One region of the [Ruminococcus] lactaris ATCC 29176 genome, then DNA from elsewhere that is predicted to be linked to it. Evidence: a T-box and tRNA genes for the amino acid it is inferred to sense, from the RefSeq annotation. Region 1 holds a T-box; the other holds one or more tRNA genes.

Region 1 (14,695 bases):
TGTTACCGCAGCCGTTGGATAATTCCACTCTTCAATCTTTTTAACAGTCGCAGAATACAATCCCCAGGAAATCATTGCAAGAAAAGCGAGGAAATCACCTGCCGGATTTAAATTCAGGCTTTTCTGCCCGTTCAGGCTGATCAGAATAATTCCGGTTATGGCGATCACAAATCCTATAAAAAAGTTTCTTCCCGGTCGTTCACTTTTAAAGAAAATTCCAACCATAACCGCAACAAAAAACGGTGCACATGCAACAATAATTCCTACATTGGATGCATAAGTCATCGTTAATGCAGTATTTTCCATCATGAAATACATCACAATCCCAAAGAAACCTGCAGCCGCAAATCCCAGTTCTCTCTTCTTATCTGCAACTTTTAGACGGTGCGGGAAGAAAACCCACAATGCCAAAAATGCAAGTACCGCTCTTGTGAACAGGATTTCCACAGGAAGGAAATATTTCAACAATACTTTTGTCGATACAAAAGTTGCTCCCCACATGATCTGCGTTCCACATGCCAGTATATGCCCTGTTACTTTTTTTCTTTCGTCTGTCATCTGCAATTTCCCCCGCCTTTTCCTATAATATAGATGTCGGGGTCAAAAGCCCCCGACTTTGATGCCTACGGATTGCTCCGTGCTACGCACTCCCACAATCCTACATCATAATATATGCTCTGAATAAAAGAAAAAACCTTCAAAAGTCTTCCGTTACATAACCGAAGACTTTCAAAGGTATAAAAATAAGCGGGTGATGGGAATCGAACCCACGTATCCAGCTTGGAAGGCTGGTGTTCTACCATTGAACTACACCCGCGTGTCAAACACAAATAATATATTACCATACTTTTCAAAAATTGCAAGTGCTAATTTTATTTTTTTCGATTTTTGCAATTTTTAATCATTCTATAGGTAGGCAGACAGTTCTCTACCAAAAGCCGGTTTCGTACCAGCCTCTGCTTTTTCGGCACAGGAACTGTCTGCCATTTTACTGCTTATTCACAGGCTGCTCTTTTTTCACTTTTCCTTCGTAAAATCTTTTTCCCTGTTCCCACAAAATTGGCAACAGGAAAAGAACTATCCCCAAAATCATGACCACATTTTCTGAAAGGGCTGCTGCAGAATTTCCATCCTGCCTTCTTCCTGTCTGTTGTCTGTCCCCAGGTTCTACAACATCTCATAGAATACACCAACAGAATCATTTCTACAGATTTTTTACATACAACGCCCGGATTGCATTCAAAACTGCAATCACCATAACACCTACGTCCGCAAAGATTGCAACCCACATATTCGCAATACCGATTGCACCGAGGATCAGACAGATTGCCTTGATCGTCAATGCAAAGATGATATTCTGATAGACAATGCGGATACATTTCTTTGAAATTTTGATTGCTTTTACAATCTTCAGTGGATCATCATCCATCAGGACAACATCTGCCGCCTCAATCGCTGCATCTGAACCCATGGCTCCCATGGCAATTCCGATATCAGCCCTGCCAAGCACCGGAGCATCATTGATTCCATCTCCCACAAATGCCAGCTTCGCCTTTTCCGGTTTTTCAGCCAGCAGTCTTTCCACCTGGGCTACCTTGTCAGACGGAAGAAGTTCACTGTAAACCTCATCCAGTCCCAGCTTTTCTGCTACCTGGTCTGCTACACGCTTCGCATCACCAGTCAGCATTACTGTCTTCTCGATTCCGGCAGATTTCAATGCTCTGATTGCCTCTTTGGATGTCGGTTTCTCCACATCAGAAATGAGAATATGCCCCATATATTTTCCGTCAATCGCAATATGGATGATCGTTCCTGCACTGTGGCACGCAATCGGAGTGATTCCAAGCCGCTTCATCAGTTTATCATTTCCTGCAGCAACAAGCTTTCCATCCACCTTTGCGGTCACACCATTTCCGCTGATCTCCTCAATTTCGGATACTCTCGTCCTGTCGATCTCTTTTCCATAAGCACGCTGGATGCTCCTGCTGATCGGATGAGAGGATGCACTCTCTGCCAGTGCCGCATATTCCAGAAGCTTCTCTTCTTCCATTTCACTATGATGAACACCATTTACCTCAAATACGCCTTTGGTCAGTGTACCGGTCTTGTCAAATACAACATATTTTGTCTGAGACATTGCCTCAAGATAATTTGATCCCTTCACCAGCACACCTTCGTGACTCGCTCCACCGATTCCGGCAAAGAAACTCAGCGGAATACTGATGACCAATGCACACGGGCAACTGATTACAAGGAATGTCAACGCACGATAAATCCACATATCCCACTGCGGGGCTGCTCCCATCGCCAGCATACGGACTAACGGAGGAAGGATTGCCAGTGCCAATGCCCCATAGCACACTGCCGGGGTATAATATTTTGCAAACTTTGAAATAAAGTCCTCGGATCTGGATTTTCTTGAAGTTGAATTTTCTACCAGTTCCAAAATCTTAGAAACAGTAGACTCTCCAAATTCTTTTATTGTCCGTATCTTCAGCACTCCGGTCATATTGATACATCCACTGATGATCTCATCTCCCACTTTTGTCTCACGCGGAAGACTTTCTCCGGTCAAAGCACTTGTATTCAATGTTGAAGTTCCCTCTATAACTATTCCATCAATCGGAACTTTCTCTCCCGGCTGAACAACGATCACTGTGCCGATTTCTACTTCATCCGGATCTACCCTTTCCAACTTTCCATCCTGCTCTATGTTTGCATAATCCGGACGGATATCCATCAGTTCACTGATATTTCTCCGGCTCTTTCCAACTGCATAACTCTGGAATAATTCCCCGATCTGATAGAACAGCATAACGGCTACCGCCTCGTTGAAATTTCCCGATCGGTCATAAATTGCAATGGCGATCGCTCCTATTGTAGCAACTGCCATCAGAAAGTTCTCGTCAAATACCTGTCGGTTAAGGATTCCTTTTCCTGCTTTTTTCAGAATATCATAACCGATAACCAGGTATGGGATCAGGAAAAGAATCATCCGCAAAATTCCCTTTACCGGTATAAAATTCAGTGCGATCAGCAGTACTGCTGCAATGATAATACGGATCAGCATCTTTTTCTGCTTCTTCGTCATAAACCTTCACTCCTTTTATTCTGCCTCTTACAGATAAATCTCGCAATCATCTTCTACTTTTTTGCAGTTTTTGAGGACATCTTTCATAACTGCCTTTACATCCTGTTCTTCCTCAAACTCCACGATCATTTTCTGAGTCATAAAATTAACTGTTGCAGTCTTGACACCTGCAGTCTTCTTTGCAGCTTCTTCCATTTTATTTGCACAATTTGCACAGTCTACTTCGATTTTGTAAGTCTTTTTCATAGTTCCGTCTCCTTTTTCAATCAGAATATCTTTTAGGGGTATCAATTAAATATTTGTTTAATTGTTATATCTTCATTATACAAATCAGGAGGGAAATGTCAAGAGGGAAATTTGTATTTGTTGGAATGATACGCTTGTAAAGCAAAAGACCTCTTTATGGCGAAGCGGACGCGGAAATCAGAGATATTCCTTCGCAGTGCAGGCCCGCTTTACCTCAGCCCGTTGACCGTTTGTAACTCGAAAGTGGAAATCTTCGTGCAATGGCACTCGATTTACTTTCTCTAACAAACGCTGCAAAGTGTCTTCGGAACGCTCCTGCTAATGCACCTGCTTAGGAACACCCTGCTTTCCGCTGACCATCTCGATAAGAAGTTTTTTAGCTCCACAGCGTATCCACCCAACAATGCAAATTTAAAAAGAATAGAAAAAAGCCGGATGGCTATTGACTAAGATATTCGATCATAAATATCAGATAATAGATATTGTATTTAATATGATGTCAGGATCAAAAGGTCTGAAACCACGTGTGCTTGCACACAGGTGGTAGAATGACCTTGAGACCCGCCCCGATATGAGCATAAAAGTGGGGCGTAAGCACCAGGATATGCGAATAGCGGGTAGGATTGTGGGAGTGCGTAGCACGAAACAATCCGTTGGCATCATTGTTGGGGGCTTTTGACCCCAACATCTTTAATATTTGACTAATCATTCATCTTAGTTGATAGCCTTCCGGCTCTTTATTTCTTATTGAAATTTCGTATTGTTGAGAGAAAATGTCCCGGTACGAGGAACTCTTTCTGACTTGAAAAGCCTAATATCCACACTTGTTGTTGCGTGAGCAGTGCATTGACAGGGAGCGTTCCGAAGACACTTTGCCCAACTTGTTAAGGAACGTAAACAGGAGTGCCTCTGCACGAGTGTTTCCACATTCCTGTTACAAGTTGTCAACGGGCTGAGGTAAAGCGGGTCCTGCACTGCGATGCAACAACAAGTGTGGATATGGACGCTCTTCTGTCAGAAACACTTCTTGCTGTCGCGATATTTTCACCCCAACAACTACAAATTTCTCCCCTCTTGACATCTTATGATAAAATAGAACTAACAGCTTTTTACATCTTGAGAAATTTTTATTAAGAACAGGAGGCTTTTTATGCCAGGACATATTCTTCCCCACAGCCACGGTGAATCTATGAATACCGAACATATTCTTCATGTAATCTCTCAGACAGATAATTTTCAGACCGTTGCAGAATCTTTTAAAATTCTCGGAGATCCGACCCGTATCCGTATTTTCTGGATGCTCTGCCATTGCGAAGAATGTGTCATTAACATTTCCGCTATGATGGATATGAGCAGTCCTGCTGTCTCTCATCATTTGCGTCAGCTTAAAAGTGCCGGACTGATCGTCAGCCGGCGTGAGGGAAAAGAAGTGTATTATAAAGCGGCCGACACAGAACAGAGCCGACTGCTGCATATTATGATCGAACAAGTATTAAAAATCACCTGTCCGGGGAACTGATCGCAGTCCCCGGATTTTCCATTTTTATTTCGTTTCTATTTGATTTTTAAATCTTTCTGCTTATTTTTTCGGCTTTTTCCTGATTTCACTGTATTTCCCGCAACCCACAAAATACTTCCTGCTACGATACAGAAATCTCCTACATTGTATGTCAGTCGGTCGAATTTTTTATTTTTCTGTCTGATTCCTATATAATCTACCACATAGCCTCTTCGGAATCTGTCCCATGTATTACTCCACGCACCTGCAGCGGTCAGAGTCAGCCCAAGCTTTTCCAGTATTCTTCCTTTTCCTGCACCGACAACAGCTCCTGCTCCTGTTACCACAGTTGTCACTGCAAGGGAAAGTTTTTTTACTTCTTCCGAACATTCTGATAAAAGTTCAAATCCTACCCCCTGGTTATGTACTCTCCGAAGCACGATCCTGCCGGTCAGCTTTTTCTCTGTTCCCGGCTGCAAATTCTCTTCTACATAATTTTTCAGACTTTCATCTAACAGAAATATTCCTGCACCGACAAGCGGTAAAAGAACTTTTTTCATCACCGGATCTTACTCCCTTACAAGAACTTTTACGATTTCTCCAAGATACATCGTATGATAATCTTTCTGAGGATACCATTTTTCATCCGGTCCATCTACCGTGAAAAATTCCGGCTTCATTGGCTGTGCATACAATTTCCTGCATACAAATACCAGATCCGCCTCCTCATAGGTTGTCGTTCCTTCCACATAATACGGTGTCAGTCCTGCCTCTTTATCTTTATCACAGTCACGTCCCGATTTTGTACCACACAGGTTCAATGCTTTTCTGTACTCTTCTTTAAAGAAGGAAAGTGTATACATATCCTCTGCATCCACAAATTCTTTCGTGTATCTCTGAGGACGGATATATGCAGTAGCTACATTCATTCCCCACATAATACCTACGCCACCCCAACTTGCAGTCATCGTATTGTGCTTCTCTTCATTTCCCGCCGTGATCAGCATCCATTCTTTTCCAATCTTTGTAAAAGGATTAAATGTAAGGTCTTCAATCTTTACTTCTTTCAGTGCCATTTTATTTCCTCCTTGCAAGACAGCGTTACTGTCCATAACCTCTGTGACCAGTAACGCTGTTATTTCTATTTTAATATTCTTTCTATTATTTTACAATCACTCTGCGGAAATTTTTCTTTCCCTTTTTCACGATCTTTCCTTCGCCTTCAAAGTCAGCCGGAACATACGCTGTCGCAATGTCTGTGATCTTCTCTCCATCCACAGATACACCGCCCTGGGTCACAGCACGTCTTGCTTCAGATCTGGATGATGCCTGTCCGCCTTTTACAAGAACTGCAAGGATATCAATCTTTCCATCCTGAAAATCTCCCTCTTCCAATTCCGTTGTCGGCATATTATCAGCATTTCCCTGACTGAACAATGCTCTTGCACTTTCCTGTGCTTTCTTTGCTTCTTCTTCACCGTGAACCAGCTTTGTCAGTTCATATGCAAGAATCTCTTTTGCAGTATTAAGCTGTGCACCTTCCCATGCATCCATCTTATCAATCTCTTCCAGTGGAAGGAAGGTCAGCATGCGGATACATTTCAGTACATCTGCATCTCCGACATTTCTCCAGTACTGATAGAAATCAAACGGAGAAGTCTTCTCTGGATCAAGCCACACTGCACCTGACTGGGTCTTTCCCATCTTCTTTCCTTCTGAGTTTAGAAGCAGCGTGATCGTCATTGCACTTGCATCTTTTCCAAGCTTACGACGGATCAGCTCTGTACCTGCCAGCATATTACTCCACTGGTCATCTCCGCCAAACTCCAGATTACAGCCATAATTCTGAAACAGTTCGTAGAAATCATATGCCTGCATGATCATGTAGTTAAACTCAAGGAAACTAAGTCCTTTTTCCATTCTCTGTTTATAACACTCTGCGGTCAGCATTCTGTTGACTGAGAAATGCGGTCCGATCTCCCGGAGCACTTCAATATAGTTCAGATCAAGCAGCCAGTCTGCATTATTCACCATCAGTGCTTTTCCCTCTGAAAAATCAATAAAGCGGCTCATCTGCTTCTTAAAGCAGTCACAGTTATGCTGGATCTGCTCCGGTGTCATCATACTTCTCATATCAGATCTTCCTGAAGGATCTCCAATATAACCTGTACCTCCTCCGATCAGTGCGATCGGTTTATTTCCAGCCTCCTGAAGACGCTTCATCAGACATAATGCCATAAAGTGTCCTACATGAAGACTGTCCGCTGTCGGATCAAATCCGATATAAAATGTCGCCTTTCCGTTGTTCACCAAATCCCGGATACGCTCCTCATCTGTTACCTGTGCGATCAGGCCTCTTGCCTGAAGTTCTTCATAAATTCCCATGATCTTTTCTCCTCTTAAAGACTATAAAAAACGCCCTTACTGCATCTCGCAATAAGGACGAATCTCTCGTGGTACCACCTTAATTCGCTGACCTTTCTCTGTCAGCCTCTTTTGTGCTATAACGTGCAAACTCCGTCGCAGCCTACTCTCCTGTCTGCATTTATCTTTTCCTCAAAATACAGTGGATTTCAATGCGAAGCTCCAAGATGTATTCGCTGACAGTCTTCCATGTGCCTCTCATCAGCCGGCAACTTTCTGTATGTCCCTCTGTCCGCTACTTCTTCTCTTCACAGCCTTCTTTTATTACCTGATTATATTCGGACATTCCCATGTCCATTCCTCTCAGATATTAGACTATCTCATCCCTTTTGTCAAGACCGGAAATATTCTTTAAGACTTTCACAGCCTCCCGGACTGCTTCTTCGTCTGTCTGCCAGATTTCAAATTCACTTATGCCAGGCATCCCCATCGGAACTCCCTGCCTTCTAAACTCCATTCTACTTTCTTTCACAGTCTTTCCCGACATATGAAATGCTTTCAGTCCGGTATATTCATGCAGCTTACTGATCACCCCCGGATTGATTCCTGCTCCTGCAAGGATTTCGATCCTGCCTTTCGCTCTTTCTTCCAGCTCTTTCAACATTTCTCTTCCATTCCATGCAGAATCTTTCTGTCCGCTGGTCAGGATCGTATCGATCCCAAGGCTGACACATTGTTCCAGCGTTTCATATGGATCTTTACACACATCAAAGGCCCGGTGCATCGTCACTTTCATATCTCCTGAAATCCTGACAAGCTCTTCCATCTGCTCTACATTCATTGTCCCATCCGGTCTTAAAATTCCGATCACAACTCCGTCTGCCCCGAGTTCCCGATACATCTGAACCTCTTCTTTCAACATTTCAAACTCATATTCATCATAACAGAAATCCCCGAATCTCGGACGCAGAAGAGTCCTGATCTTCAGGTCTGTATTTGCCCGTACACCTTTAAATAATGCAGGATCCGGTGACAGTCCTCCGATCACCAGTCCGGAACAAAGCTCAATCCTCTTTGCACCGCCCTTTTGTGCCGCTGCCGCTGATGCTACACTGTCAGTACAGATTTCCAAAGTATATTTCATCACATTTCCCTCTTTCTGCTTTTACATTTTCAGCTTTTCTTATTCTCACTGCTTTATCCACATTTTACATCAATTTCCCTTCCTTTTTCCACCCCGGTCTTTTCTTTTTCTTCCAATTATATAGAAAAGCCGGGTGCACAGCCAAATCCTTCAGCCATGCCCCCGGTCATTAAAAGGGATTACTTATTCAATTTTATACGTTCTTATTTGCAGAGTTTCTTGAACTCATCAGCTACGAACTGTACTTTCATTCCAACGATTACCTGAACTGCAGTTTTGGAAGGACGGATAACACCTGCTACTCCGGCAGATTTAATCTTCTTCTCATCAACCTTAGTATAATCGTTGATTTCAAGACGAAGTCTTGTAATGCAGTTATCGATAGACTTAACGTTCTCTTTTCCGCCAACACCTTCAAGAATGATCTTAGCTACTTCTGTGAAGTCATCGTTAGAAAGAACTGCTGACTTCTCAGCTTCGTTGTCATCATCATCCTCACGACCAGGTGTCTTCAGGTCGAATTTCACGATTGCGAAACGGAATACTACATAGAATACTACGAATGCTGCAATACCAAGCGGAATGATCAGCCATGTCTTAGCTGCTGCCGGAAGGGAAGCAGAGAAGACCAGGTCAGTCAGACCAGCTGAGAAACTGAATCCGGCACGGAATCCAAGCAGAACTGTAACTACTGTAAAGATACCATAGAGTAATGCATATACAAGGTACAGTACCGGTGCAAGGAACATGAAACCGAACTCGAATGGCTCTGTAACACCGCAGACAAATGCTGCGATTGCTGCTGAAGATACAAGACCGATTGCTGCTTTCTTCTTGTTGCTCTTAGCTGTATGTACCATTGCAAGAGCTGCTCCCGGGATACCGAACATCATACATGGGAAGAATCCTGACATGTACATTCCAAGGCTCCATGATACATCAGCAGATGTCTCTCCAGCCCAGAAGTGAGACAGGTCTCCAAGTCCGATTGTATCGAACCAGAATACGTTGTTCAGTGCGTGATGCAGACCGAATGGGATCAGCAGTCTGTTAAAGAATGCATAGATACCAGCTCCAACTGCTCCAAGTCCTTCGATACCTTTTCCAAGTGCAACCAGTGCTCCGAAAAGTACAGGCCATACAAAGAGAAGAATTGCAGATGCAATAATGGAAACCAGTCCGGCTATGATTGCTACGCAACGCTTTCCACTGAAGAATGACAGCCAGTCAGGAAGTTTCGCACTCTTAAATTTGTTATAGCAAAGAGCTCCGATGATACCTGCAAGGATACCGATGAACGGGTTCTCGATCTTGCTGAATGCGATAAAGTTTGTAGTTCCCTCTTCCAGTGTCTTAATAACTGAAACTGTTCCTGTAGACAGAAGGTTTGTGATCATCAGCCAGGAAGCAAGAGCTGCAACACCAGCTGTACCATCATTATCATCTGCCATACCAACACCAACACCAATTGCAAAAAGAATTGCCATATGGTCAATCAGGGCACCACCTGCTTTAACAAGAAAGAACCCAATCTGCTGAACAACACCTGTGATGTCACCACCCTGCATTGTTTCCGGGCAGAGTGCATATCCGATACCCATAAGGATACCACAGATAGGAAGACAAGCAACAGGCAGCATAAGAGCTTTACCTAATTTCTGTAAAAATTTCATAATTTTCCTCCTTCTCAAAATCTCTCATTGCTGAATCCCTTTTATCTATTTTAACCGGTCATGATTCCGGTCAAAATCTAAGTTGTACGCTGCTTTCAGGCAACAGCCACGCCTATTTTTCGATAATGACTGCGTCATCTCCGGCTTCTACCTCTTTACCGGTCACGCCTTCTACTGATGCATAATCCATTGTATTGCAGACAAGCATCGGAGTGATCGTATCATATCCTGCAGCCTTTACCTTATCAAGATCAACCTCTAAGAGAAGATCTCCCTTCTTAACCTTGTCTCCTGCTTTTACGTGACCTGTAAATCCCTCTCCGTTCATCTTGACTGTATCAAGACCTACATGGATCAGAATCTCTGTCCCTTCTTCAGATACAAGGCTGACTGCATGGAGTGTATCAAATACCATACCGATCTCGCCATCTGCCGGAGCATAAATCTTTCCTTCTGCCGGAATGACTGCCATTCCTTTTCCAAGCATCTCCTCTGCAAAAGTCGGATCATTGACCTCTGAAAGAGGTACTGCCTTTCCCTTTACCGGAGCTCCAAGAATCATTTTATTATCCTTTTTCTTAAAAAGTCCACCAAACATTTACATTTCCTCCTGCTTTTTATCTTCTATTTTTATATTGATTGCATTTTTATTCTTCTGCCATTGTAATCCTTCGTATGTGGATTGCAAGATACATCACTTCTTCACCGGATAACCTGCACTCTGCGGTCTTTTCTATATAATCCGCTACTTTCTTACTGCAGGCAAATTCTTTCGGATACTTTTGGCTGATCATGTCCGCCAGATCACTTTCTTCGTCCGGCAGAAGCTCTTTCCTGTAAACTCTCTGAAGCAGAAATTTCATATGAGTAATAAACCGCTCATAATGAAGCGTCCCTTCATCCAGCTTGATACCAAGCTCCCTCGTCACGATCTCCAGAATTTCTTTCATCTGATTCGGGAAACGCAACGCATCCCGGATATTGGTTCCATACTCTGCATTCACAAAATGAAGTGCAATAAACCCTGCCTCATCTTCCGGCAATTCTACCTTCAGACGCTCTTTGATCTGGGTAATCGCATATTTTCCGAGTTCATACTCCTGAGGATAAAACCTCTTGATCTCCCACAACAGTGCATTTTCAAGGTTGATCCCCTTTGCACATCTCGCAAGTGCAAAATTAATATGATCCGTAAGCGTCACATAAATGCTCTGATTCAGCTTCAGTTTCAATGCACCTTTTGCATAAGAAATAATATCACTCGAGATCTTTGCATGCTCCAACGGGACTCCGGCAAGCAGCTCTTTAAACTGATCTGCCACGCTTCCGCTTTCGATCCTGAAAATCTTTTCTATCTTATCTTCAGGGATCTTTGCTCCCGGTCTGCTTCCAAAACCGATCCCGCGTCCCATGACTACGACTTCTCTTCCCGTCTCATCAAAAGCTGAAACAATATTATTATTGATCACTTTTTCTATCGTCATACAACCGACCTTCCAAAATAACGTACCGACTCCGACACGCTTTTCATGTCTTACTGTTCCTTCTGCTAAATGCAACTCTTTCACCAGAAAACTTCCTGTGAAAATAAAAACCAGACCAACTGAACATACATCATCACCGTATGCTCATTGAATCTGGTTTTGCCTGCCTTACAGTAACAATCCGTTGACTTATTTCGTAACTTCAGTCTATCAAAAATCACGAGGAAAGTCAACCGATTATTTTATTTTATTTTTATACTATTTATATTTTTTTAATAAACATTCTCATTTAGTTGTCAGATTTTTACAATCTGCACCGAACTATATTGAAAATTATCTAGGTATCTTTGACAGTGCAGCCTTATCAGCAACGATCGTCACATCTCTGTGGAGCTGAAGGATAGACGCCGGAACTTCCGGTGTTACCGGGCCGAAAAATGCCTTTGCAACGATATCTGCCTTTCCTTCTCCATTAACAACCAGAAGGATCTTCTTTGCTTTCATGATCGTTCCGATTCCCATTGTATATGCCTGTCTCGGTACATCATCTGCGGATTCAAAGAAACGTTTATTTGCCTCGATCGTGCTTTCTGTCAGATCTACGCAGTGAGTTGTAACAGCAAAGTCTGCTGCAGGCTCATTGAAACCGATATGTCCATTATGTCCAAGTCCGAGAAGCTGGATATCAACTCCACCCATGGACTCGATCAGTGCTTCATATCTTGCACACTCTTTCTCTGCATCTTCCTGAGTTCCGTCCGGTACATTTGTATTCTCTAACTTAATATTTACACGGTCAAATAAATGCTTATGCATGAAATAATAATAGCTCTGGTCATTGTCACGGGTCAGTCCTCTGTACTCGTCAAGATTTACTGTTCTTACCTGAGAGAAATCAACATCTCCTTTATTATACCAGTCTACTAACTGATCGTATGTTCCGATCGGTGTAGAACCTGTTGCCAGACCCAGTACACAATCCGGCTTTAAAATAACCTGTGCTGAAAGAATATTAGCAGCCTGTCTGCTCATCTCCTGATAGTCTTTTGTCTCATAAATCTTCATCTTTTTTCCTCCTCAGCTCTGACTTGTCTCATCATATTAGATTCTTTGCAAATACCGGACCTGACTTCTTATATCCAATCCTTCTTATCCGGCAGATATCGTTCTGCACTGTCAGATAAAGAAAACCAGACTTTCAGTCCATAAAGCAACCTTTATTTTCCGAAATCTGGTTTTGCCTTCTGATAAGTAACAATCCAGTATTTTCAACTACTGTTAATCTTAGCAGTGAAACGTTCTATTGTCAACACCTCTTTGACCTTTGTGGGAAAATGTTACCGCCTCTTTACTCCCTCAAATTCATACAGATATACATCCTCCAGCGTCGGGCTGACTTTCACTGCATCATATTTAACGGGACACTTGTCCGCAATCACCCGCACGATGATCTCGCCGTCTCTGCGGAACAGATTGCTGATTTCATATTCTTTCTTCACTTCCGCCAGTTCATCCTGGCTGATGCACAGTTCATAAACATGACCGTAAATCCTCTTTTGCAGATTTTCCGGGCTGTCCTGATCCACCAGTCTCCCGTTTTTCATTAATAAAATTTCTTTAGAAATAAATTCGATATCCGATACCACATGGGTTGCGATCAGTACAATCCTGTCTTCACTCAGATCTGAGATCAGGTTCCTGATCCTGATCCGCTCTTTCGGGTCAAGTCCGGCAGTCGGTTCATCCAGGATCAGAAATTTCGGATCATTCAGCAATGCCTGCAGCAACAGCACCCGCTGCTTCATTCCACCTGAAAGTTCTTTCAGTTTCTTCTTTCTTACCTTTTGCAGATTCAGAAGCGGGAGCAGCTCGTCCATTCTTCTCTGGATGTCCCTGCTTTTCATCCCTTTCAGCGTTCCCATATAAGAAATAAAATGTGTAACCGTAAAGGTATCATAAAGCTGTTGCTGCTGCGGCATATATCCCATAATTTCCCGATAAGATGCCCCCAGGTTCAATATTTCCTCTCCATCATACAGGACACTCCCGGAATCCCGCAGAAGATTATCCGTCAGAATATTCAGCAGTGTACTTTTTCCGGCTCCGTTGGGACCAAGGATCCCGTAGATACCATTTTCAAATTCTGTTGTAAATTTCCACAATGCTTTTTTCTTTCCATAACTTTTACACAGATCCTGTATCTTTAATTCCATATCGCCTGCCCCCTCTTCTTATAGACTCTGTGCAGAACGGTTCCTGCCGCCAATGGAAGGACTCCCCAAAAGACCAGTACCGTCAGTGCAAACTGCATTCCTCCTGACTGTAGCAGACGGTGTCCGTCCAGTAATGTATTGATGCTCCAGGAATGAATCATTCCAAGTCCGCCCCATTCCATGACCAGCGTACCGCCAAATAACAGAACCGACAGGATCAGTGTCAGCATCGTATCTTTTAAGACTGCCGACAATGCTGTCACGCACAGGATCACCACATACAAAGTTCCCAGCTGCAACAGAAGCAAAAGCAACACATACGCCCACACCGGACAGTTAAAAACCGATGTCCCTGCAAATCGCATGGAACGGACTTTTGCCGTCCATCCTGTCAGTGGATAATTCTGAACGATCCGCATCACAACCGGTATCTTTACAAGAACGAACATGACAGTAGTGACTCCCGCTGCCACTCCAAGTTTTACCCGCAGAAGTGTTCCCCTTCCTTTCTTCGTACTCTGCAGAAGATTCATCACCTTCAGGTCATATTCCATCCCAAGAAGTCCTGCAGCACTGTATACTGCCACAAGAACACAAAGCAACTCTCCGATCAGCCTTCCTTTCATGGAAATCTCTCCAAACAACTGCTCATATCCACCTTCATAGATCAGCTGCTGTTCGTCCGTTCCTGCTGCCCGGTTATTTTCCACCACATACTGAACCTGTTCATATGCTCTCATGAACCCACTGTACTGATACTGTATTTCCTCCTGCCGGCTGCTGATCTCCTCACTGCTCAGTCCGCACTGCTCCGGGGTCATGGAATAAATGTCATCATAACGTTTCTTTTCATTCTCAAAAGTTTCCAGTTTCTCCTGCGTCAGTTCTCCCTGTCCTTTGGTCATATAATATTTATAGTATTCTTCTTCCACGCTGTTCCATATCATCAGACCTCTTCCGAGAAGAATTGCTCCATACAATA
Region 2 (14,695 bases), 520 kb from region 1:
CAGCCAATGGTTCTAACAGTACATGGAAACCGGGAAACAGTTCCAATACCGGTTCTAACACTGGAAATAATGGATCAAATAGCAGTTCAAAGCCGGAAAATAATGGATCAAATAACGGCTCTAATTCAGGTAATAACGGCTCAAATAATGGTAATAATGGTTCCAATACCGGTGGAAATACAAATCCGGGAACCGGTAATCCGGATAATGATGTGAATCTGCCGGAGACAAAGCCATCAGAACCGACAACTCCGACAGAGCCAACCGGACCAGATGAAAATGGTGAATATTGGACAGGATATTATTAAAAAAGAGTTCAGAATAAAAAGATAATTGATTGCTGCGGGAGGGACGAAGATGAAGATAAAAAAGGGATTTGTATTGCGGGATGTCGCAGGCAGATCCGTTGTAGTTGCTACAGGGGCAGCCGCCAAAAAATTTCGTGGCATGATTATGCTGAATGATACCGGCAAAGAAATTTGGATAAGATTGCAGAAAGGCATGGATCAGGAAGAGATTATCCGCAGCATGGTTGAAGATTATGAAGTCAGTGAGGAAAAGGTCACAGCAGATGTTCAGAGTTTAATCGGACAGATGCAGGAAAATGGTTTTTTAGAAGAATAAATAGATGTCGGGGTCAAAAGCCCCCGACTTTGATGCCTACGGATTGCTCCGTGCTACGCACTTCCACAGTCCTACCCAATCTTCGCATATCGTGGGATTATCATCCCACTTTTATGCTCATATCGGGGCGGGTCCTAAGGTCTTTCACCCACCTATGAGCAAGCTCATGTGGGCTTAGACCTTTTGACCCTGGCATCATAAATACAATACAGTATAATGTGAACTTCCGGAAATTTTACATATAAGGAGGAAAAGAAAGGAATGAACAAAAAGAGGTTACAGAGATTGGGTGTGGTGTGCATGGCAGCAGCCATGGTACTCACGACAGTAAGTTTCCCAAGAGTAGCGAAAGCTGAGGGGGAAACGTCAACGCAGACAGAAGAGGCAACGAGTACTAAACCGGAAAAAGGAAAAGTTCTGGTGCAGGTGGATCAGAATGTGCTGAAAGCAAATGCGATGTGTAACAGTGAGATGGATCCGGCGATCAGTTGGGATAGTGCCAGCAATTACACAAAGAATATTGATGGTCAGGCAGAGTATGCATTTGACGGGGATGAAAGGCTGGGAACGAGTTCGGACAAAATTACTGGTGGTATGTGGCATTCGCGTTATACAAATACTAGTGGCGGAAGAATAGCAGGTACATCTATCAATTATAGTCCTGTCAATCGCGGATATGAAGAAACCATCGACGATTCGAACAGACCTTGGATTGGTTCTGGATTTGGTCGAAAAATTATGCTGGCACAAGTAACATATATGGGAAGATATACGGACAATAATGTAAGTAATAATATTGCAGATTATGTCCTGTATTATGCGAATATGGATAATCCGAATCAAGAACCAGGAGCAAATGACTGGCAGATTGCAAAAGAGGGAACTTTAGCAGCTACTTCTGCAGCATCAGATATCGTGTTGGATACTGCTGTAGAGGCTACTCATTTTAAGCTGGTGGGAAAGACTGTATATAATAACCAAGCGGGTACTAGTAAGGCAGGCGAAGATGCGTTGGTATGTGCGAGAGAGATTAAGGTTTATGAATTAAAAGATATAGATATTAACCTTACTGCTCCAACAAGTGCAGGTGGAACAAATGCAGATGCAACAACTTCAGAGCCGGGTACAGTAATAAAAAGTGTACAGGATATATCAGCGAATCCGGCAACGATGAGCGATGCTGTGGTAACAGATAAAAATGAACTTGATTTATCTCACCCTGTAACTGTTACGAGTACAAGCGGAGATAAGCTTGATATTACGGGAGAAAATAATAAGGATGATTCAGTATTAATTCAATTTCAAATTAAGCTGAAAGACCTTCCTTCAGATGCTGATTCGGTTATTGTTGCTAAGGGCGATCAGTATAAGATTGCTTATAAAAGACAAACATGGAACAATCATACGATATATAGAATTAAATTTTGGGTTACAGGTCCGGATAGTTTAGGGGATGCTCGTTGGAAGGAAGTTGGTTGCAATTTTACTGATGCAACGTACTTGAATAAATGGATTACAGTAACTGCAATGTATGATGGAACAACTGCGACAAAGCTTTGGATTAATGGAACATCTAAGAGCGATGGATGGAATTCCAATACTGCTTATAATAGCAGCAATGTAGGTGCAGCAATTGTACATAAAGATGCAAATGTACAGATAGGTAACACAGGACTATTTGGTTATATTAAAGATTTGAAAATATATTCCCATTTAGGTAATAGCGTGACAAGTAATCAAGGTAATTATTCAGCATTAGTATCGGCTTTATCAGATGAAAATAATGCAACAAAAGTTTTTGATCTTTCAGCAACAGCAGCAGTGGTACCTGCCTATACGCTTAAAACAGTTTGGGATACAACAAGTCAGAACGATCCTGAAACTGGGTTACCCAAGAATACATATACAGAGACAGTTACAGTAGAACCTACTGCAAATGCAAGTATTGTAACAGCTCCGGAAGCTGTAACAGTCAATATCGATGGAAATACCCAAAATAATAAAGTCGTTCCGGTCAGTGAGGACAGCACTGTTGCAGACAACGGAACGGCAACAGTCAAATATGTATTTGAAGATATGCTGCGTGGTGGTTCTCTCAGAATGATCACGGCAAATGGTGAGACAGATTATACGAAGACAAGTATGCGTTTTGGATATGACTTCCAGTTGCCCACAGATACAGCTTTTAATAGCTGTGAATGGTACTATGGAACTACTGCCAGTGATCTGAAGTTGAGCTTAACACCGGGTGCGAATACAAAGAAGATAGAAAATCCGACAGCAACGAAGCAAGGGTATATCCGTTCCAACATTGTATTTACGAATATTGCAAAAGCTAATTTTGATAGAGATATTGTTGCCAGAGTTCTGGTGAAGTATACAAAAGATGGCAAGACGTATAGCAAGATGGGAGCATATGTTGATCAGAACAGCGTAAGTAGTATTGCAGAAAAAATTAAGAACAGCGGATCAGAAACTGAAAAGAATTACGTGAACGAATTAACAAAGACCGATTAAGGGAAGGAAGAGTTATGAAAAAAAGAGTATATAGTGAGCCATCTATGGAGATTGTAATATTAAATGGCGAGGATATTATCTGTGCAAGCAATGCCGGAGATAATGATGTTAAGGCACCATTCTCGGATAATGGTACAGAATCCAATTCATTAGATTATAGTGATCCGGTAGAATAAAAACAGAGATATGCAGAGGTAATTATGAGCTACAGCAGATTTGTCACAGGATGAATTTGCTGTAGCTTTTTTATTTATTTCCTTTATAATGAAATAAGAGTACTTATATAATGAAAATGGATATAAGGAGCAGGCAGAGCAGAAAATATGGAAATACAAAAATCGGATAAAGAACAGGAAAAGCTGAATATAGAAAAAGTCTTGGAAGAAAAAGGTTATTTAATGACAGCACCTTTTGGGACAAGTATGCTCCCGTTCATAAGACCACAGAGAGATATTATCGTCGTGAGAAAGTACCAGGGAGAAGCAAAATGCCGGGATGTTATTTTATACCGGAGAGTGGGCGGCAAATTAGTTCTTCACCGTATTCTGGAAGTCGGTGCCGACAGTTATGTACTTTGTGGTGATAACCAGTATATAAAAGAATATGGCGTAAAAAAAGAGCAGGTATTAGGAGTATTGGAGGGAGTTTACAGAGATGAAAAATATATCGACTGTAAGAAAGGCAGGGGGTATAAAGTGTATGTGAGATTGTGGTGCAAGTCGTTGCTTATGAGAAGAATTATATTAAAAGTAAAGTGGACATTTATAAGGGGAGGATCCTTTTTACAAAAAAATATAAAAAGGGATTGACAAAAAGAAGAACCTTTTGTATAATAAACCTCGCACTGTTGGTGCTAATTGAATAAATACTGTAGAAATACAGTAGAGTTCAGTCAGGAGAAATACTCAAGAGGCTGAAGAGGTGCCCCTGCTAAGGGTATAGGTCGGGTGACCGGCGCGAGGGTTCAAATCCCTCTTTCTCCGTTTGATATCATCCGGAAAACTACTGGATAGCCAGTAGTTTTTATATGTAAGAGTTACAAAATGATATCAAAGATGATATAAGACTGGTTCAAAAGAAAATGAAAAACTTTGAAAAAAGTATTGACATTGAGAAGAACAAATGGTATTATATCTAAGCTGACTCGTGAGAACGAGTAGAGCAAGTAAAAAACTTTGAAAAAAGTTAAAAAAGTTCTTGACAAAGAGAAAAGCTTTTGATAAAATATAAAAGCTGTCGCTTGAAAAGAACAGCAAAAAGAACCTTGATAATTGAACAATAGACAACAATAACCCTTGAAAATTTCTTTAAGAGAAGATTTTCGAAAAGCGAAGACTGCACGAACAAAGCAGCAGTTTTGAAAGCTTGCTTTCAGAAAGTGATGCTTGTGAGTATTGGCGAAGCCACGAAAGCGAAAAACGAAGTTTTGAGCTTGAGGCAGTCGAGCGAACGGTTAAAAACCAAACAACAGTAAAAAGGGAAGAATTAGCTAGTATGTTGATTCTGAACTGGATACAAACACTTTTAACGAGAGTTTGATCCTGGCTCAGGATGAACGCTGGCGGCGTGCTTAACACATGCAAGTCGAGCGAAGCACTTAGGAAAGATTCTTCGGATGATTTCCTATTTGACTGAGCGGCGGACGGGTGAGTAACGCGTGGGTAACCTGCCTCATACAGGGGGATAACAGTTAGAAATGACTGCTAATACCGCATAAGACCACAGCACCGCATGGTGCAGGGGTAAAAACTCCGGTGGTATGAGATGGACCCGCGTCTGATTAGTTAGTTGGTGGGGTAACGGCCTACCAAGGCGACGATCAGTAGCCGACCTGAGAGGGTGACCGGCCACATTGGGACTGAGACACGGCCCAAACTCCTACGGGAGGCAGCAGTGGGGAATATTGCACAATGGGGGAAACCCTGATGCAGCGACGCCGCGTGAGCGAAGAAGTATTTCGGTATGTAAAGCTCTATCAGCAGGGAAGAAAATGACGGTACCTGACTAAGAAGCCCCGGCTAACTACGTGCCAGCAGCCGCGGTAATACGTAGGGGGCAAGCGTTATCCGGATTTACTGGGTGTAAAGGGAGCGTAGACGGAGCAGCAAGTCTGATGTGAAAACCCGGGGCTCAACCCCGGGACTGCATTGGAAACTGTTGATCTGGAGTGCCGGAGAGGTAAGCGGAATTCCTAGTGTAGCGGTGAAATGCGTAGATATTAGGAGGAACACCAGTGGCGAAGGCGGCTTACTGGACGGTAACTGACGTTGAGGCTCGAAAGCGTGGGGAGCAAACAGGATTAGATACCCTGGTAGTCCACGCCGTAAACGATGACTACTAGGTGTCGGGTGGCAAAGCCATTCGGTGCCGCAGCCAACGCAATAAGTAGTCCACCTGGGGAGTACGTTCGCAAGAATGAAACTCAAAGGAATTGACGGGGACCCGCACAAGCGGTGGAGCATGTGGTTTAATTCGAAGCAACGCGAAGAACCTTACCTGCTCTTGACATCCCGGTGACGGCAGAGTAATGTCTGCTTTTCTTCGGAACACCGGTGACAGGTGGTGCATGGTTGTCGTCAGCTCGTGTCGTGAGATGTTGGGTTAAGTCCCGCAACGAGCGCAACCCCTATCTTCAGTAGCCAGCGGTAAGGCCGGGCACTCTGGAGAGACTGCCAGGGATAACCTGGAGGAAGGTGGGGATGACGTCAAATCATCATGCCCCTTATGAGCAGGGCTACACACGTGCTACAATGGCGTAAACAAAGGGAAGCGAACCCGCGAGGGTGGGCAAATCCCAAAAATAACGTCTCAGTTCGGATTGTAGTCTGCAACTCGACTACATGAAGCTGGAATCGCTAGTAATCGCGAATCAGAATGTCGCGGTGAATACGTTCCCGGGTCTTGTACACACCGCCCGTCACACCATGGGAGTCAGTAACGCCCGAAGTCAGTGACCCAACCGTAAGGAGGGAGCTGCCGAAGGTGGGACCGATAACTGGGGTGAAGTCGTAACAAGGTAGCCGTATCGGAAGGTGCGGCTGGATCACCTCCTTTCTAAGGAAGAAAAAAGTAGAGGATTTTTACTGTTGTCTATTGTTGGGTTATCAAGTAGAGGGATGTTCTCCTTACTAGGTTCGAAAGAACCTCACCAAGTGCGGAGAACAAGCTTAGGACTAAGCTCGAAAAGACCTCGCTAAGACCTATAGCTTTTTGGTGGTGATGCGTTCAGGGGTAACACCCGTTCCCATCCCGAACACGATGGTAAAGACCTGAATGGCCGATGGTACTGCACTGGAGACGGTGTGGGAGAGTAGGTGGCCGCCAAATTTAAAAAGAAAAAGACAAGGTCTGACGGAAACTTCAGAAAACTAAGGTTCGAAAAAACCTCACCAAGAATTCTGAAGTACCAATCGACTAACGTGCGAAAAGACCGCACGAAGTCTTTAGGCATAGATACAGGCACAGATGAGCAACAACTTATCACCGCCAACCCAGTCAGCAGGGCAGTGCTGTTATGATAACTGGTTTCACCAGTGATTAGATATACAAAGAGATTTGTGTATGTAATGACTGATGAAAGTCGGTCAGGATGCGAAGCTCGCATCTTTATGTACCTTGAAAACTGCATATAGTGAAAATCAATAGATTAAGATAAATATCTAATCAAGACATCCGAGGTAATGTTAACAACATTAACTTAAGATCTGAAGAAAACAGATTCAAAAAAAATTGACTATCACCAACGCATGCAACGCTATGCATGTGTGGACATTATCCCATTCCCGTGGGATGAGGTCGAGTTGGTTATGCTGATAAGAGCGTATGGTGGATGCCTTGGCACTAAGAGCCGATGAAAGACGTGATAAGCTGCGAAAAGCTTCGGGGAGGGGCAAATACCCATTGATCCGGAGATTTCTGAATGGGGAAACCTACCTGAGCAAACCTCAGGTATCCTGACGCCAATCCATAACGTCAGGAAGGGAACCCGGTGAACTGAAACATCTAAGTAGCCGGAGGAAGAGAAAACAACATGTGATTCTGTGAGTAGCGGCGAGCGAAAACGGAAGAGCCCAAACCAGTGTGCGTGCATGCTGGGGTTCGGACCGCGGAATTGATTCAACAAGTTTAGCAGAACGGTTTTGGGAAAGCCGGCCAGAGAGGGTGAAAGCCCCGTAAGCGAAAGACGAGTTGACATGGCGGGATCCAGAGTACCACGAGACACGTGGAACCTTGTGGGAATATGCGGGGACCACCCCGTAAGGCTAAATACTACTTAGTGACCGATAGTGCATAGTACTGTGAAGGAAAGGTGAAAAGGACCCCGGGAGGGGAGTGAAAAAGAACCTGAAACCATATGTTTACAAGCTGTGGAAGAGCTTTATATGCTCAACCGCGTACTTTTTGTAGAACGGTCCGGCGAGTTACGCTGGCTGGCGAGGTTAAGCACTGAAGGTGTGGAGCCGAAGGGAAACCAAGTCTGAATAGGGCGAAGAGTCAGTCGGAGTAGACCCGAAACCGGGTGATCTATCCATGTCCAGGTTGAAGTTGCCGTAAAAGGCAATGGAGGACCGAACCCACATCCGTTGAAAAGGGTGGGGATGAGGTGTGGATAGGGGAGAAATTCCAATCGAACCCGGAGATAGCTGGTTCTCCTCGAAATAGCTTTAGGGCTAGCCTCATACGAGTCTTGCGGAGGTAGAGCACTGAATTCCTAAGGGGGCGTCAAAGCTTACTAAGGGATATCAAACTCCGAATGCCGTGTAGATGATGTATGGGAGTCAGACGATCCGAGATAAGTTGGGTGGTCAAAAGGGAAAGAGCCCAGACCAACAGCTAAGGCCCCAAAATGTGTGTTAAGTGGAAAAGGATGTGGGATTTCGAAGACAACTAGGATGTTGGCTCAGAAGCAGCCATCCATTCAAAGAGTGCGTAATAGCTCACTAGTCGAGAGGTCCTGCGCCGAAAATGTCCGGGGCTGAAACACACTGCCGAAGCTTTGGAATTGATGAATTTCAATTGGTAGAGGAGCATTCTTAAAGAGACGAAGCAGTACCGGAAGGAGCTGTGGATTTTTAAGAAGAGAGAATGCCGGAATGAGTAGCGAGAGGAAGGTGGGAATCCTTCCGGCCGAATATCTAAGGTTTCCAGAGTAAAGCTGATCTGCTCTGGGTAAGTCGGGGCCTAAGGCGAGGTCGAAAGACGTAGTCGATGGATAACAGGTTGAAATTCCTGTACTATCCTGTAACAGAACTGTGGGGACACAGGCAGAGAGCGTGAGCCGGGAATGGAAAGACCGGTACAAGCGAGGTAGGAGAAGAGCTGGCAAATCCGCTCTTCAATCTGAAGACGTGATGTGGACCGAAAAGAAGTAGGGAAGCACGTGAGCTGACTGTCAAGAAAAGCCGCTATTGTTTGCAGGATACCCGTACCGTAAACCGACACAGGTGGATGAGGAGAGAATCCTAAGGCCGACGGGAGAAGCATTGTTAAGGAACTCGGCAAAATGACTCCGTAACTTCGGGAGAAGGAGTGCCAGTAAGATGGCCGCAGAGAATTGGCCCAAGCAACTGTTTAGCAAAAACACAGGTCTATGCAAAACCGAAAGGTGAGGTATATGGGCTGACGCCTGCCCGGTGCTGGAAGGTTAAGGGGAGAGGTTAGCCGTAAGGCGAAGCTTTGAACTTAAGCCCCAGTAAACGGCGGCCGTAACTATAACGGTCCTAAGGTAGCGAAATTCCTTGTCGGGTAAGTTCCGACCCGCACGAAAGGCGTAATGATTTGGGCACTGTCTCAACAATGCACCCGGTGAAATTGAAATACCAGTGAAGATGCTGGTTACCTGCGCCAGGACGGAAAGACCCCATGGAGCTTTACTCCAGCTTGATACTGGGATTCGGTATTGTATGTACAGGATAGGTGGGAGGCTTTGAAGTGGTTACGCCAGTAGCCATGGAGCCGCTGTTGGGATACCACCCTTGCAGTACTGGGTTTCTAACCAGCAGCCGTGATCCGGCTGGGGGACAATGTCAGGTGGGGAGTTTGACTGGGGCGGTCGCCTCCGAAAGGGTATCGGAGGCGCTCAAAGGTTCCCTCAGAATGGTTGGAAACCATTCGAAGAGTGCAAAGGCAGAAGGGAGCTTGACTGCGACACCGACGGGTGGAGCAGGTACGAAAGTAGGACTTAGTGATCCGGTGGTATAAAGTGGGATTGCCATCGCTCAACGGATAAAAGCTACCCTGGGGATAACAGGCTTATCACTCCCAAGAGTTCACATCGACGGAGTGGTTTGGCACCTCGATGTCGGCTCATCGCATCCTGGGGCTGAAGTAGGTCCCAAGGGTTGGGCTGTTCGCCCATTAAAGCGGTACGCGAGCTGGGTTCAGAACGTCGTGAGACAGTTCGGTCCCTATCCGGCGTGGGCGTAAGATATTTGAGAGGAGCTGTCCTTAGTACGAGAGGACCGGGATGGACTGGCCGCTGGTGTATCTGTTGTCTTACCAAAGGCATAGCAGAGTAGCCAAGCCGGGAAGGGATAAACGCTGAAGGCATCTAAGCGTGAAGCCCCCCTCAAGATGAGATATCTCATAACGTCAAGTTAGTAAGACCCCTTGAAGACGACGAGGTAGATAGGGCAGAGGTGGAAGTGTGGTAACACATGGAGCTGACTGTTACTAATAGGTCGAGGGCATAACCAAAGCAGTGATAGGTAAATGGATGATGATGTTGGTTTTAACTGTATGTAGTTTTCAAGGTATATCAATATCTTGAAAAATTGAAGAATGGCCCAGTGGCTCAGTTGGTTAGAGCGTCGCCCTGTCACGGCGAAGGTCGAGAGTTCGAGTCTCTTCTGGGTCGTTATGTGGGATCTTAGCTCAGCTGGGAGAGCATCTGCCTTACAAGCAGAGGGTCACAGGTTCGAGCCCTGTAGGTCCCACTTAACAAAATATGGATGGATTCCCGAGTGGCCAAAGGGGACAGACTGTAAATCTGCTGCAAATTGCTTCGGTGGTTCGAATCCACCTCCATCCATTTAGCCTTCGGGCTTAAGCTATAAGCCGATGTGGCTCAATTGGCAGAGCAGCTGATTTGTAATCAGCAGGTTATCGGTTCGAGTCCGATCATCGGCTTTTCTCTTATGAGAATTTAATTTAATATCGCGGGATGGAGCAGTCTGGAAGCTCGTCGGGCTCATAACCCGAAGGTCGCAGGTTCAAATCCTGCTCCCGCAACTCAGACTTTTATAAAGTCTATGCCCAGATAGCTCAGTTGGTAGAGCAGAGGACTGAAAATCCTCGTGTCGCTGGTTCGATTCCGGCTCTGGGCATTTTTTATGCCTAACTTTAAATATGAATAGAATAAAAAGTTCTTGCATTTATGTTATAGGTATGATAATATAAATTTTGTGAGTATTTAAGGGCGTGTAGCTCAGGTGGTAGAGCACTTGACTTTTAATCAAGTTGTCCGGGGTTCGAATCCCCGCACGCTCACTTAGGACCAGTAAACTGTTGAGTTTGCTGGTTTTTTTATTAGGAAAGTAAGAGGTTTATATGGAACATTTATATGATAAATTAGTAAAGTACAGTGTATCAGATTATTATGGATTTCATATGCCCGGACATAAGCGACAACAGATCACTGGAGCAGAGAAACTTCCTTATGAAATTGATATTACGGAAATTGAAGGATTTGATGATCTGCATCATGCAGAAGATCTTTTTATAAACTTGCAGGAGTATGCGGCAGAAGTTTTTCACGCAGAGGAAACGCATTATCTGGTAAATGGAAGTACTGTGGGACTTTTGAGTGCAGTACTTGGATGTACCGGATACGGAGACAGGATTTTGATGGCGAGAAATTGTCATAAATCTGTTTACAATGCAGTAGACTTAAATGGGTTGATTCCGGAGTATGTTTATCCTGAATTTGACGAAACTACAGATCTTAATGGAGAGATCCGGGTAGAAAAAATAGAACAGATCCTGGAAAAGGACAGGGGGATGAACCGGGAAGCCGGAATAAAGGCGGTAGTGATCACTTCACCGACTTATGATGGTGTGGTATCGGATATTGAGCGGATCAGTGAAGTGGTTCATAAGTATGGGATTCCGCTGATTGTGGATGAAGCACATGGGGCTCATTTCGGATTTCATGAGTATTTTCCCCAAAATGCAAATGTAAGAGGAGCCGATATAGTGATCCACAGTCTTCACAAGACACTTCCGTCACTGACGCAGACGGCACTGCTGCACATGAATGGAAAGCTTGTAGATCGAGATAGTGTGAGACGATATCTTCATATGCTTCAGAGCAGCAGCCCTTCTTATATTTTAATGGCTTCGATTGATGAATGTATCCGACTGGTCGACGAGGAAAGGGAAAAGGTTTTTAAACCTTATGTGGAAATGCTCTGCCAGTTAAGAAAGGAAATTGGAAAACTGAAGAATCTTCAATTACTGGAAACGATGCAGTATGATGCTTCTAAGATTGTGATTTCTGCGAGGGGAAGAATGAGTGGCAAAGAATTGCAGGAAATCCTTTTGGAAAACGATCATTTACAGATGGAGATGGCAGCGGGTTCTTATGTGATTGCAATGACCGGACCGGGAGATACGCAGGAAGGAATGAACCGGTTGCTCAATGCACTAAGGAATTTAGATAAGAGATTGGATGAAGTACTGCAGGGGAACAGGAAACAGGATAAGAACCTGGATGAAGTACTATCAGGAAATAGAAAAATGGATGCAGCTACGATGAAAAAAGATCCGGGATTTTGCAGGCATCCGCTTATTCCGGCAGAAAGAGTAGTGGAAAGTGCAAAGGTGAAAGGACGAAAAGGACTGGCTGTTCCATGGCAGGAAGCTGCGGGGAAGGTTTCATTGGAATTTGTTTATTTATATCCACCGGGTATTCCGATTGTTGTACCGGGAGAGAGAGTTTCGGAAGAAGCTGTGCAGCAGATTCTGGATTATGAGAAGAATGGTTTTACCATTGAAGGAACGAAGAAAAAGGACAGACTGGAGGTTTTGAAAAATGGGTAAGATATTTTACCTGATGGGTAAGAGTTCTTCCGGAAAAGATACGATTTATAAAGAACTGCTTCAAGGATTTCCCAAAATGAAAAGGATTGTATTGTATACAACACGTCCGAGAAGAGAAGGAGAATGTGATGGTGTAGAATATTTTTTTACAGATGAAGAAAAATTGCAGCAATTCAGGAAGCAGGGGCAGTTGATCGAGGAAAGATCTTACCATACGCAGTATGGGGTATGGAGTTATTTTACAGCGGACGACGGACAGATCAATCTGAGACAGGAGGATTATCTGGTGATTGGGACGCTTGAATCCTATCGGGCAATGAAAGAGTATTTTGGAGCAGAAAGTCTGGTTCCTCTTTATATTGAAGTAGAAGACGGACTGCGGTTGACAAGGGCATTAGAGCGGGAAAAGAGACAGAGTCAGCCCAGGTATGATGAATTGTGCCGACGGTTTCTGGCGGATTCAAAAGATTTTTCTGAGGAAAATCTGAGAGCAGCAGGGATAGAAAAAAGATTTCAGAATGTGGATCTGGAGGAGTGCATCGAAGCCATTGAAAGGGAAATTAGGGGGTGTGACTTCCTATAAGATTGTGGTATACTGAAAGTGTATAATTTTATGTGTGGCAGGTGATAGAAATGAGTAGTTTTAAAGATGTAGTAGGACATAAGAATATAATCAAGTATATTGAGAGTGCGGTCCAGGCGGATGCGGTTTCCCATGCGTATATATTGAATGGTGAACGTGGTTCGGGAAAGAAGCTTCTGGCGAATCTTTTTGCTATGAGTCTGCAGTGTCAGGATCGTGATGAGAACGGAGAGGCATGTGGAAAATGCCAGTCCTGTAAGCAGGCATTGCATGGAAATCAGCCGGATATTGTCCGTGTGTCACATGAGAAGCCAACCACGATCAGTGTTGATGATATCAGACAGCAGGTTAATAATGATATTGTAATCAAGCCTTATAGCAGTAAGTATAAAATTTATATCATCCCAGAAGCGGATCTGATGAGCGTACAGGCACAGAATGCTCTTTTGAAGACGATTGAAGAGCCACCGGAGTATGCGGTTATCATGCTGCTGACAGAAAATGCAGAGGTGCTGCTGCCAACGATCCGTTCGAGATGTGTTATGATGAAGCTGAGAAATATCAAGGATCAGCTTGTGAAGAAGTATCTGATGGAGCAGATGGAGATCCCAGATTATAAAGCGGATGTATGTGTGGCATTTGCACAGGGAAATATGGGAAAAGCAATCATGCTTGCCAATTCAGATTATTTTAATGAGATCAAAGAAGAGGTCGTTCATTTACTGAGAAATATTGACGAGATGGATGTCCCTGAATTGATGGATGCAGTGAAAAAGTGCATGACTTATAAGCTGGAGATCAATGATTATCTTGATATGATGGCGATATGGTACAGAGATGTACTGATTTATAAAGCGACGAAGAATGTGGACCGGGTCGTATTTTCGGATCAGCTTCGTTATATCAAAGCCCGTGCCAGCAAGAGCTCTTATGAGGGAATTGAAAAAATACTTGAGGCACTTGAGACGGCGAAGGCACGAATGAAAGCAAATGTAAACTTCGAGCTGGTGATCGAGCTGCTGTTACTGACAATAAAGGAGAATTAATTAGTATGATAAATGTAATAGGCGTTAGGTTTCGTACTGCGGGAAAGATTTATTTCTTTTCACCGGGACAGTTTGCTGTGAAGCAGGGTGACCATGTCATTGTAGAAACTGCCCGGGGTGTGGAGTACGGGCGGGTTGTGAGCGGTCCGAAGGAGGTAAGTGACGATTCGGTTGTTCAGCCATTGAAGTCGGTAATCCGAATTGCAACGGACGAGGATAAGCGGACTGTCGAAGAGAATCATCAGAAAGAAAAAGAGGCATTTAAGATCTGTCAGGAAAAGATTCGGAAGCATAATCTGGACATGAAGCTGATCGATGCAGAGTATACATTTGATAATAATAAAGTACTTTTTTATTTTACGGCAGACGGAAGGATTGATTTCCGTGAGCTGGTGAAAGATCTGGCGGCTGTATTCAGGACAAGGATTGAACTGAGGCAGATTGGCGTGCGTGATGAGACGAAGATCCGTGGTGGACTGGGAATCTGTGGTCGTCCGCTTTGTTGCAGCACCTATCTGACTGAATTTGCAGCGGTTTCTATCAAAATGGCAAAGGAACAGAATCTTTCTCTGAATCCGACAAAGATATCAGGTGTCTGTGGCCGTTTGATGTGCTGTCTGACGAACGAGGAGGAAACGTATGAGGTTTTGAACAGCCAGCTTCCGTCTGTGGGAGATATGGTGACAACTTCAGATGGACTTACGGGAGTTGTGCAGTCCTTAAGTGTTCTGCGTGGACTGGTGAAAGTGGTCGTAAATCTGGAGGATGATGAGAAAGAGATCCGGGAGTATAAAGCGACAGATCTGAAGTTCCGTCCTCGCAGGAAAAAGAAAAATCCTAAGAAAGATGGAGATTCAAAAGAAAATGGAAAGTAATCTGTTAAAGC

Evidence for each region. The T-box of region 1 lies ahead of tyrS (tyrosine--tRNA ligase). A T-box ahead of a tRNA ligase gene usually reads a tRNA of that ligase, here a tRNA-Tyr.
Region 2: it encodes a tRNA-Tyr, which carries the amino acid that the T-box ahead of tyrS (tyrosine--tRNA ligase) is inferred to sense. The anticodon was not compared.

Annotation. Positions count from the first base shown of each region.
Region 1 is NZ_CP102292.1:2,100,504-2,115,198, forward strand. It holds gene NQ541_RS09845 (DMT family transporter) at 1-558, opposite strand, end outside; tRNA gene NQ541_RS09850 (tRNA-Gly) at 747-817, opposite strand; gene NQ541_RS09855 (heavy metal translocating P-type ATPase) at 1,205-3,091, opposite strand; gene NQ541_RS09860 (cation transporter) at 3,119-3,337, opposite strand; gene NQ541_RS13250 (hypothetical protein) at 3,843-4,025, opposite strand; gene NQ541_RS09870 (ArsR/SmtB family transcription factor) at 4,488-4,856, shown strand; gene NQ541_RS09875 (signal peptidase II) at 4,892-5,395, opposite strand; gene NQ541_RS09880 (flavin reductase family protein) at 5,405-5,911, opposite strand; gene tyrS (tyrosine--tRNA ligase) at 5,997-7,220, opposite strand; T-box leader at 7,271-7,520, opposite strand; gene NQ541_RS09890 (copper homeostasis protein CutC) at 7,570-8,343, opposite strand; gene nagE (N-acetylglucosamine-specific PTS transporter subunit IIBC) at 8,547-10,016, opposite strand; gene NQ541_RS09900 (PTS sugar transporter subunit IIA) at 10,129-10,614, opposite strand; gene licT (BglG family transcription antiterminator LicT) at 10,664-11,500, opposite strand; gene nagB (glucosamine-6-phosphate deaminase) at 11,834-12,565, opposite strand; gene NQ541_RS09915 (ATP-binding cassette domain-containing protein) at 12,838-13,713, opposite strand; gene NQ541_RS09920 (ABC transporter permease) at 13,704-14,695, opposite strand, start outside.
Region 2 is NZ_CP102292.1:2,621,472-2,636,166, reverse strand. It holds gene NQ541_RS12360 (hypothetical protein) at 1-308, shown strand, start outside; gene NQ541_RS12355 (PqqD family protein) at 358-624, shown strand; gene NQ541_RS12350 (hypothetical protein) at 886-3,141, shown strand; gene NQ541_RS12345 (hypothetical protein) at 3,186-3,317, shown strand; gene NQ541_RS12340 (S24/S26 family peptidase) at 3,465-3,950, shown strand; tRNA gene NQ541_RS12335 (tRNA-Ser) at 4,037-4,124, shown strand; rRNA gene NQ541_RS12330 (16S ribosomal RNA) at 4,665-6,195, shown strand; rRNA gene rrf (5S ribosomal RNA) at 6,351-6,468, shown strand; rRNA gene NQ541_RS12320 (23S ribosomal RNA) at 6,944-9,837, shown strand; tRNA gene NQ541_RS12315 (tRNA-Asp) at 9,924-9,997, shown strand; tRNA gene NQ541_RS12310 (tRNA-Val) at 10,004-10,076, shown strand; tRNA gene NQ541_RS12305 (tRNA-Tyr) at 10,090-10,171, shown strand; tRNA gene NQ541_RS12300 (tRNA-Thr) at 10,197-10,269, shown strand; tRNA gene NQ541_RS12295 (tRNA-Met) at 10,298-10,371, shown strand; tRNA gene NQ541_RS12290 (tRNA-Phe) at 10,394-10,466, shown strand; tRNA gene NQ541_RS12285 (tRNA-Lys) at 10,557-10,629, shown strand; gene NQ541_RS12280 (aminotransferase class I/II-fold pyridoxal phosphate-dependent enzyme) at 10,690-12,180, shown strand; gene NQ541_RS12275 (nucleoside/nucleotide kinase family protein) at 12,173-12,763, shown strand; gene holB (DNA polymerase III subunit delta') at 12,814-13,809, shown strand; gene NQ541_RS12265 (PSP1 domain-containing protein) at 13,815-14,684, shown strand; gene NQ541_RS12260 (tRNA1(Val) (adenine(37)-N6)-methyltransferase) at 14,656-14,695, shown strand, end outside.